3 regions of the Neisseria dentiae genome follow, and region 2 is predicted to be linked to each of the others. Evidence: predicted binding sites of a transcription regulator. Region 2 holds the regulator's gene; each other region holds the start of a gene.
The links. Region 2 encodes FNR, which switches genes on or off when oxygen is low (the NO sensors DNR and NnrR bind a similar motif). Its sites were predicted from a motif close to TTGATNNNNATCAA; they were not measured.
Positions count from the first base shown of each region.

Region 1: H3L92_RS07720 (DUF3149 domain-containing protein) is a predicted target of FNR. The motif match lies at 1,439-1,452, and genes of this name have one in related genera.
Region 3: H3L92_RS07195 (formate/nitrite transporter family protein) is a predicted target of FNR. The motif match lies at 1,575-1,588, and genes of this name have one in related genera.

Region 1 covers NZ_CP059570.1:1,625,265-1,628,543, reverse strand. Annotated here, with positions in the region: partial or broken gene H3L92_RS07735 (IS1595 family transposase) at 1-176, opposite strand, end outside; one part of gene H3L92_RS07730 (IS5 family transposase) at 226-641, opposite strand; one part of gene H3L92_RS07730 (IS5 family transposase) at 641-977, opposite strand; gene H3L92_RS07725 (hypothetical protein) at 1,004-1,222, shown strand; gene H3L92_RS07720 (DUF3149 domain-containing protein) at 1,227-1,364, opposite strand; gene H3L92_RS07715 (LysO family transporter) at 1,678-2,583, shown strand; gene H3L92_RS07710 (DeoR/GlpR family DNA-binding transcription regulator) at 2,826-3,279, shown strand, end outside.
Region 2 covers NZ_CP059570.1:2,164,750-2,168,028, forward strand. Annotated here, with positions in the region: gene H3L92_RS10125 (CysB family HTH-type transcriptional regulator) at 1-837, shown strand, start outside; gene fnr (fumarate/nitrate reduction transcriptional regulator Fnr) at 908-1,642, opposite strand; gene hemN (oxygen-independent coproporphyrinogen III oxidase) at 1,794-3,200, shown strand.
Region 3 covers NZ_CP059570.1:1,512,265-1,515,543, reverse strand. Annotated here, with positions in the region: gene H3L92_RS07200 (sugar porter family MFS transporter) at 1-1,310, opposite strand, end outside; gene H3L92_RS07195 (formate/nitrite transporter family protein) at 1,791-2,573, shown strand; gene ispF (2-C-methyl-D-erythritol 2,4-cyclodiphosphate synthase) at 2,870-3,279, shown strand, end outside.

The sequences.
Region 1 (3,279 bases), 540 kb from region 2:
GTCTTTTTGCTCGCTTTGGTAGCGGTATATTTCGTGCCTGAAAATGCTATACCAGTAGTTGATGGTATTGCGGTTGAAGCCTGTCAGCAAAGCGGTTTTTGAGGCTTCTATATCGACACAAAAATGCTTGATGATTTTTTGAGCTGATAGTCACTTAACTTGGTGTTATATTTCATTTTTCTAGTCTAACAGAGCTATTCTGCTAGGGTTTGTCGACATTCAAGTTTACCTTAATTTCAATACGGCAGCAGCAAGGTAAATATTGGCAGCAAAAGATTGGTCGGTTTTTTCTGCGCGCATCGCAATCTTTTTGAATTCTTTGAGTTTGCAAAAAAAGTTCTCAATCAAATGTCGCCAGCAATACATCATCTTGTCGTGTTCCCGCTGCAATTTGCGGTTGTTACGCGGCGGAATAACCACCTTACTCCCCCTTTCGGTCAACTCTTCGACCAGCCAGTCGGCATCAAAGGCTTTATCCGCCAATAAAGCATCAAATTCCTTTTCTTTAATCAGCGGTTCTACGCCGCAAATGTCATTGCGCTGACCAGGCATCAGTTTGAAGTCAATCAGGTTCCCCAAAGCATCCACCATAGCCAAAATCTTGGTCGTCATCCCGCCTTTGGATTGGCCGATGGCCTGATTTCGAGTCCCCCTTTTGCACCCTGACCGTGGCGGTGAACTTTGACAATTGTGCCGTCAATCATGACATACTCCATATCGAGATCACGGTTCAGTTCTTCAAAAATATCATGAAAACGGTCGGCCAAGACCCATCTGCGGTAGCGTTTGTGGATACTTTTCCAATTACCGAACTCTTCGGGCAGATCGCGCCAAGGACTGCCGGTACGGATAATCCATAGTATGGCTTCTATAAATAATCGGTTATCGACAGCGGTTCGGCCGGCATCGCCAACTTTTCCTTGGCATAAAGGCTCAATTTTTGCCCACTGTGCATCGGTAAGAATATATCTGGTCATGAGGATAGGATACACTGAAAACTTGAATGTCGACAGACCCTAGTCTAGAGCCTTTGTTTTTAGACGGCCTATCTTTTTGTAAACATATATTTTGGTATTTTGGCAAAGTCATTCATGATTCCTTTAACAAAATGGGTGCCTACTTAGCTATGGGGAGAAAAGAGCAAGATGCGCAGATAAAAAAAGGGGTGGCACGCAGCCACACCCAAACACACACACATCAAGAGGAAAGAGATAAAAAATGAAAACTTACTGCTTTTCGGGGATTTTGCCTGCTTGGCGTTTCACCCAGAAAAATAAAACCGTGGCGATAACCATCACAAAAACAATGGTGAGCAAAGATAAAATGCCGACAGGCGATTTAAACAGTTCGTTGATGAGTTCCATTGTTTGCGTTCCCGTAAGTTTGGTTTGTGGTTATCGGTTTAGAAGCGATTATAGGTGAAAACGGTTATCAGGTTTTGATACAGGTCAAGCTTCCCAATATTGGTGCGGGAAATCTGCTTTGCCGGGTGCGGATAACCGGCGGGGAGGGCGGGGCGGATTCGGTTATAATCGCGTTTTTTGCACAGATTTGCTGCGCCGGCCTTGGGGAGTGCCGTCGGCCGCGTTGCGGCGGTATTTTTGGTTTAAATCCGCTTCGCCAGCCTTCTGACTACACTCCACCAGCGCGGGGCCGTCTGAAACCGATGGATATTGTATGAACAGCCTGATTACCCTGATTTCGATTTTGGTGCCGCTTTTTCTCGGGTTTTTCATCAGTTTGCCGAAACCTTATCTGAAAGCGGTGGATAAGGTTTTGGTTTGGCTGGTGTATGTCATTTTGCTGTTAATCGGTGTGTCGCTCTCGCAGGTGGAAAATTTGGGCGCGCAGATCGACACCATCATCGGTGCCACCGTTTTGCTGTTTGCGTGCATTATCGGCATGAACCTTGCGGTGTTGATGTGGTTCGACCGCCGCCATCCGTGGCAGACCGCAGGCGGGGGCAAAAAGGCGCGGGTGAGCATTGCCGGCAGCGTCAAGCAGGTGGGCTGCGTGGTGTTGGGTTTTTTGGCCGGCGAAGCCTTGCAGGAGGGCTGGCTGCCGCCGGAAAGTTCGGGCACTTATTGCCTGATGCTGCTAGTGTTGCTGGTGGGCATACAGTTGCGCGGCAGCGGCATCACGTTGCGCCAGGTGCTGATTAACCGCCGCGGCGTGCAAACCAGTATCTTGATAACCGTGTCTTCGCTGCTGGGCGGGCTGCTGTTTGCCGCGCTGATGCCCGAAGTGTCGTGGAGCAAAGGTTTGGCGCTTTCGTCTGCTTTCGGCTGGTATTCGCTGTCGGGTATTGTGATGACCGAAGCCTACGGCCCCGTGTGGGGCAGCATTGCGCTGCTGAACGATTTGGCGCGCGAGTTTTTCGCGCTGGTGTTTATTCCCGCGCTGATGCGCCGCCACCCCAGCGCGGCGGTGGGTGTGGGCGGTGCCACCAGCCTCGATTTTACGCTGCCGGTGATTCAAAGTTCGGGCGGTTTGCAGGTTGTGCCGCTGGCCATCAGTTTCGGTTTCATTATCAATGTTATCGCCCCGTTTCTGATGGTGGTTTTTTCGAGTATGCGCTTTTAGTGGGGCGGCTTGCCGCCGTGTGGTTAATTTGGCACAATGCGGCGGATAAGTTTTAACGGTAACAGATATTTACGGAGTGTAGTCGATCGCGTTGCGGCGGTATTTTTGGTTAAAATCCGCATCTGCGGCGTTAAAAATGCTCGCAAGGTGTTCAACCTTGCTGCGCTTTTTGCCTCAAAAAACCGCTTCGCCGGTCAATTGTCGACAGACCCTAGAATTCCAACATTATTAAAGAACACACCATGCCGCCACGCATCCAACGACACGAAAAAATCATCGCCCTTGTGCGCGAACACAGTTTCATGCCGATCGAACAGCTTGCCCGCGAGCTCGACGTTACCCCGCAAACCATACGCCGCGACATCAACCAGCTTTGCGAAGAAAACCTGCTGCGGCGTTATCACGGCGGCGCCACTTTGGGCGACAGCCTCGAAAACGAAGATTTCAACGCCCAAAAAGCCAAACTGCAAAGCGAAAAAGCCCATATCGCCGATTTGATTGCCGAGCATATTCCCGACAACGCTTCGCTGTTTTTGAGCATAGGCTCCACCATCGAAGCCGTGGCGATGGCGTTGGTGAAAAAGCGCAAAGGCTTGTGCATCATCACCAATAATATTCATGTGGCCGCCATCGTGTCGGGGCGCAGCGATTACACCGTGATTATCACTTCCGGCGTGGTGCGCCCGATAGACGGCG
Region 2 (3,279 bases):
CTGCTGGAAGAAGAGTTGGGAATACAGATATTTATCCGCAGCGGCAAACGCGTGGTCTCGGTTTCGCAACCGGGCAAGGCGGTTTTAGAGCTGGCCGAAAGGATTTTGCGCGATGTGCAGAATATTAAGAATATCGGCAGCGAGTTTACCGAACACGACAGCGGTTCGTTAACCATCGCCACCACCCACACGCAGGCACGTTATGCGCTGCCGGCCATTGTGGCGGAATTTGTGCAGCGCTACCCCAAAGTGCGCCTGAGCATCAAGCAGGGCAGCCCCGACGTGCTGGCGCAAATGGTGGTTAACGGCGAAGCCGACTTTGCAATTGCCACCGAAGCGCTGGAGGAAAACGGCGAGTTGCGCAAACTGCCCTGCGAAGCGTGGACACATGCGGTGGTTGTGCCGGACGACCATCCGCTTTTAGACTGCCGCCATCCGTTGGCAATCGAAGACTTGGCGGCTTTTCCGCTGGTAACTTACGAATTTGCCCTTAACCACAACAATAATATTGCCCGTGCGTTTCAGAAAGCCCGCTTGGATTTGCCTACCGTGGCGTTGTCGTCGGCCGACACCGATGTGTTGAAAACCTATGTAAGGCTGGGCCTGGGCGTGGGTTTGATGGCGAAAATGGCTTACGATGTCAAAACCGACAGTGATCTGCACCTGATCGATGCTTCGCATTTGTTCGAGCCTTCCCACACCTACATCGCACTGCGGCCGGATACCTATCTGCGCGGCTATACTTATGACTTTATTAATCTGTTTGCACCCAAACTCACCCGCACGCAGATTGACAAAATGTTATATGAACCGATTGAGGAAGATTTTTCCATCTAAAATCCTAAACGGAAATATTTAAAGGCCGTCTGAAAAATATTTTTCAGACGGCCTTTTGGGGTTCAAATAGTTATACGGCGTGTTCGCAGCCGGAAACCATTTTCTTCAAAGCCTGCGGCTCTAAAATTTTGATGTGTTTGTGTTCGACCAAAATCAGCCCTTCGTGATGGAATTTCGACAAGGTTCGGCTGACGGTTTCCAGTTTCAACCCCAGATAGCTGCCGATTTCTTCGCGCGACATCCGCAAAATAAAATCATTGGCGGCAAAACCGCGGGCATACAGGCGGTTGGACAAGTTGAGCAGAAAAGCCGCCAACCGCTCTTCGGCGCGCATATTGCCCAACAGCAGCATCACGCCTTGGTCGCGCACGATTTCGCGGCTCATCAGGCGGAAAAAGTGGGTTTGCAGGCTGGGAATATTCTTTCCCAACTCTTCCATATGCGAAAACGGCAGCTCGCACACTTCGCTGTCTTCCAAGGCCACGGCATCGCAACTGTGGGTGTGTGTGCAGATGCCGTCCATGCCGATCAGTTCGCCCGACATGAAAAAGCCGGTTACTTGGTCGCGCCCGTCCTGGCTGGCGATGGTGGTTTTGAAGAAACCCGTGCGGATGGCAAACAGTGAGGTAAACGGCTCGCCCGCACGAAAGAGATATTCGCCTTTTTTCAAACGCCGGCTTTGGCGGATAACGGCATCCAGTTGGGCGAACTCGGTCGGCATCAGCCCAACGGGCAGGCACAGTTCGCGTAAGGAACACGTTGAACACAGCGTTTTCATCTGATGTTGGGCAGTGTGTGCGGGCATAGCGGGCACCTTTTCTTCTGAGCAACTTTTATATAGTTAAGCCGCGACTTAAGGACTATTGACTCCAGTCAAGGCTTGTTTATGATAGTGCAGGTATTCTATCAAACTACCTTTGGTTTGCCTATCCATTCCGAATCAAGAAAATTATTTAATGAAAATCATAAAGATACACAACAACACTGAGCCTGAATTCGACCGCGGGCTGATTGCTTCTCTACCTTCCAACGGCCCCCGCTACACTTCTTACCCGACCGCCGACCGCTTCCACAGCGGTTTTGGCGAAACCGACTATTTGGAATCACTCAATATGCGTCACGCAGGGGCTTTAAACAAACCCTTGTCGCTTTATATCCATATTCCTTTCTGCAATACCATCTGCTATTACTGCGGCTGCAACAAAATCATCACGAAAGACAAAACCCGCGCCGATGCCTACCTCGAATACCTCGAAAAAGAAATGGCGCTGCTCGCCCCACATCTGGACGGCCGCCATCAGTTGGCGCAGCTGCATTTCGGCGGCGGCACACCCACGTTTTTGAGCGACGGGCAGCTTGAGCGCGTTTTTGCGATGATACGGCGCTATTTCGATTTGATTCCCGGCGGCGAATATTCGATAGAAATCGACCCGCGCAAGGTCAGCCGCGAAACCGTGCTGCATTTGGGCAGGCTGGGCTTCAACCGCATGAGCGTGGGCATTCAGGACTTCGACCCGAAAGTGCAGGAAGCAGTCAACCGCGTGCAAACTGTTGAAGAAACGCGCGAAGTGATTGAGACCGCACGCGAAGCGGGGTTCAAATCGGTGAGCGTGGATCTGATTTACGGCCTGCCGCACCAATCGCTCGAAAGCATCAAACCCACCCTCGAAACCGTGCTTTCGCTCGACCCCGACCGCCTGGCGCTTTACCACTACGCCCATCTGCCGCATATTTTCAAACCGCAGCGCCGCATCGACACCGCCGCCGTTCCCGGCAGCGAAGAAAAACTCGATATTCTGCAATACGCCGTGCAAACGCTCACCGCCCGCGGCTATGTATTTATCGGCATGGATCATTTCGCCAAACCCGACGACGAACTCTCGCTGGCGTTGAAAGAAGGCTGGCTGCAACGAAATTTCCAAGGCTATTCCACTTATGCCGACTGTGATCTGATTGCCTTGGGCGTGTCGTCTATCGGCAAAATCGCCAATGTCTATGTTCAGAACGAGCGCGACATCGATGCCTACTACGCCGCCATCGACGCCGGCCGCCTGCCCGTGATGCGCGGCTACCGCCTCAACCAGGACGACCTGCTGCGGCGCAACATTATCCAAGACCTGATGTGCCGTTTCGCATTGGATTTCCGGGTGTATGAAAGCGTGTTCGGCATCTCGTTCGCACACTATTTCCAAACCGAGCTGGCGGATTTGCGGCAACTGGCCGGCCTCGGCCTGCTGGTGCTCAAACCGCACGGCTTGCAGGTTACGCCGAAAGGGCGGTTTTTAATCCGCAATATCGCCATGGTGTTCGACTACCACCTGCGCCACAAAGAAACCACGGCCCAATATTCCAAAACGGTTTAGAGTATATCGCCATGAGGCCGTCTGAAAAACCGAACTATCCTCCCAAAAGATAAAGCAGTTTTTTTCAGACGGCCTGATA
Region 3 (3,279 bases), 650 kb from region 2:
AACGATTTGGACAATTCTTCCAATGGCACGCCTTTGGTTTCGGGCATCATAAACATCACGAACAGCAGCTGCAAGACCATCATGGCGGTAAAGCCCACAAACACCCAAGCGGCGCCGATGCTGCCGAACAGCAGCGGAATCATGGCGGGAATGGCCGCGGCGAGCACCCAGTGGGTGGAGCTGCCGAGCGATTGCCCTTGCGCGCGCAGGTGGCTGGGGAAGATTTCAGAAATAAACACCCAAATAACCGTGCCCTGGCCGATGGCGTGGGCGGCGATGAAGAGGAAGAAGAAGAGGGGAACGGCCATGCCTTTCCAGCCGAGGAAGAAGGCCACGGATACCAAGCCGAGCGAAATAATGTAGCCGAAAGAGCCGATATACATCAGTTGGCGGCGCCCGAACTTGTCGATTAAGGCCAAGCCTACGAAAGTGAAAATCAGGTTGACGATGCCGATGCCCACACTGCTGAGCATGGCGGCGCTTTTTTCCAAACCGGCGATTTCGAAAATGCGCGGGGCGTAATACAGAAACGCGTTGATGCCCGACATTTGGTTGAAGAAGGCGATTAGAAAGGCCAGCAATACGGGCAGGCGGTATTTTTTCAGCCACAGGCTTTCTTTTTTATGCTCGCTGTCGGCTTTGGCGGCGGCCAGCATTTCTTCCATATCGGCGCCGGGGTTGATTTGTTTCAATACGGCGCGGGCTTCGTCGTAACGGCCCTGCATCATCAGCCAGCGCGGCGACATCGGGATGCCGAACACCATAAAGGTGTAAATCACGGCCGGCACCACTTGGATGCCGAGCATCCAGCGCCAGGTGTTTGCGCCCAAATCCAGGCTGCTGAAGAGGAAGTTGGAAAGATAGGCCATCAAGATGCCGAACACGATATTAAACTGATACATCGCCACCAAACGGCCGCGTTGTTCGGGTGGTGCGATTTCCGATACGTAGGCGGGTGCGGCGATGGTGGATGCACCCACGCCCAAACCGCCGACAAAGCGGAAAATCGCAAAGAGGTAGGGGTCGGAAACGAGCGCGGAACCCAATGCGCCGATGATGTATAAGAAGCCGATGATAATCAGCGTTTTTTTGCGCCCCAGCTTATCGGTGGGGATGCTGCCGAACAGGGCACCGATAACCGTGCCCCACAAGGCCGAAGCCATCACCACCAAACCGTGGAAGGCATCGGAGCTGTTCCACAATTTTTGCAGGGCTTGGTCGGCACCCGAAATCACCACGGTGTCGAAGCCGAACAGAAAACCTGCCAGCGCCACCGTAATCGACCAGAAGAGAAGTTTAGACTGGTTCATAAAGCGTCCTTTTCTTTTGAAAGTTAAAAGAATTGCCTCTGATAAAAACTGCCTGAAGGGGCAGGCAGTGCGTGAAAAGCGCTTCTGAACCGGAGACCCGGGCAGCAACACTTTCTTAAACTTCTGTTTTTCCGGTAAGTGATCGGCGGGAGCCTGTGTGTAATATTATTATGCTCAATGTAATAAAACACAAAAATGCTGGCGGTTATTATGTTTTAAAACGCAAGGGCAGGCAAGCGCGGGCGGCGGGCTTGTGGCTGAAGTTTGATTCATGGCAAAACCCTGTAAAAAAACTGTCATAATTGGAGTGGGGCGGGGCGTTAAGGTTCCGTTTTGCGGCGGCGGGCAGACGGCTGGCGGCGCTAAGGTGTTGTGGCAAACAGAATGTAATTAACTTACAAAACAAATGAGCTATATCAATGAGGCCGTCTGAAATGCCGCTATAATAACGTTGTTTAATTACGCATTGCAGGTAACAGCATGAGCGATTTGTATCCTGAGCAGATTTTGCAGGCAACGGTTGAAAAAGGCGTGGCGAAGGTAAAAGGGAGCACGTTAACCTTAAGCCTTTTGGGCTTTCTCGGCGGCATGTATATTTCGCTGGGCTATTTGGCCTATATCCGAGTGGTGGGCGGCATGCCGCACGACTGGGGCAGCCTGGCGGTGTTTATCGGCGCGGCGGTGTTCCCCATCGGGCTGGTGTGTATTCTGATAGGCGGCGGTGAACTGATTACCGGCAATATGATGGTGGTGCTGGTGGCGTGGCTGGCGAAGCGGATTTCGCTGGCGCAGTGGGGGCGCAACTGGCTGATTGTTACGCTGGCCAATCTTGTCGGCGCTTTTTTTGTGGCGTGGTTTTTCGGCCATTATGTCGGCTTAACCGAAGGCGCGGTGCTGGAAAAAACCATTTCGGTGGCCGAGGGCAAGGTGGCGGCGGATTTCGGCCGCGCGCTGGTGTCGGGCATAGGCTGCAACTGGATGGTGTGCATGGGCGTGTGGCTTTGCTACGGCGCGCACAGCTTTTCGGGCAAGATTCTGGGCATTTGGTTTCCGGTGATGATTTTCGTGCTGGTGGGCTTTCAGCACGTGGTGGCGAATATGTTTGTGATTCCCGCCGCGATTTGGGCGGGCGCCGATATTTCGTGGGCACAGTTCGGTTGGAACATGGTGTCGGTGTATCTGGGCAACGCCATCGGCGGCGCGGTGTTTGTGGGCGCGGTGTATTTCTATGCCTACCGCGGCAAGCTCGGTTTGAAGGCCTGATGCGCTGTTTGTTCCGTTTCGCAGGCCGTCTGAAACTTTCAGACGGCCTGCGGCCTTTTCAAAACTCCTTTCACCATCTTACAATCTCTGCGTCATGCTCGTGCTCAACCCGGGCATCTTTTTGTTTCAAAAGAAATAACAGATATCCGGGTCAGGCCCGGGTATGACGGGATACAGGCATGTTCAGGAGTGAACCGGCCTTTTGCAAAGGTTCCGGCCTTATTTTGTGTACAATAACGGCCTGATTGTTTAACCGTTTTCAGGCCGTCTGAAAGGCAGAAAGGGAATTGATTGATATGAATATCCGCATCGGGCAGGGTTATGATGTCCACCAACTGGTCGAAGGCCGCGAACTGATTCTCGGCGGCGTGGCCATTCCGTTTGACAAAGGGCTGCTCGGCCATTCGGATGCCGATGCGCTGCTGCACGCCGTTACCGATGCCCTGCTGGGAGCAGCGGGTTTGGGCGATATCGGCAGCCACTTTCCCGACACCGCTGCCGAATTCAAAGACGCCGACAGCCGCGTGCTGCTGCGCGCAGCCTATAAAAGCGTGCAGGCGGCGGGCTGGCGGGTGGTGAATGTGGACAGCACCATCATCGCCCAGCAGCCCAAACTCGCCCCGCATATCCCCGCCATGCGCGCCAACATCGCCGCCGATTTGGGCTTGAGCGAAACAGCCGTTAACATCAAAGGCAAAACCAATGA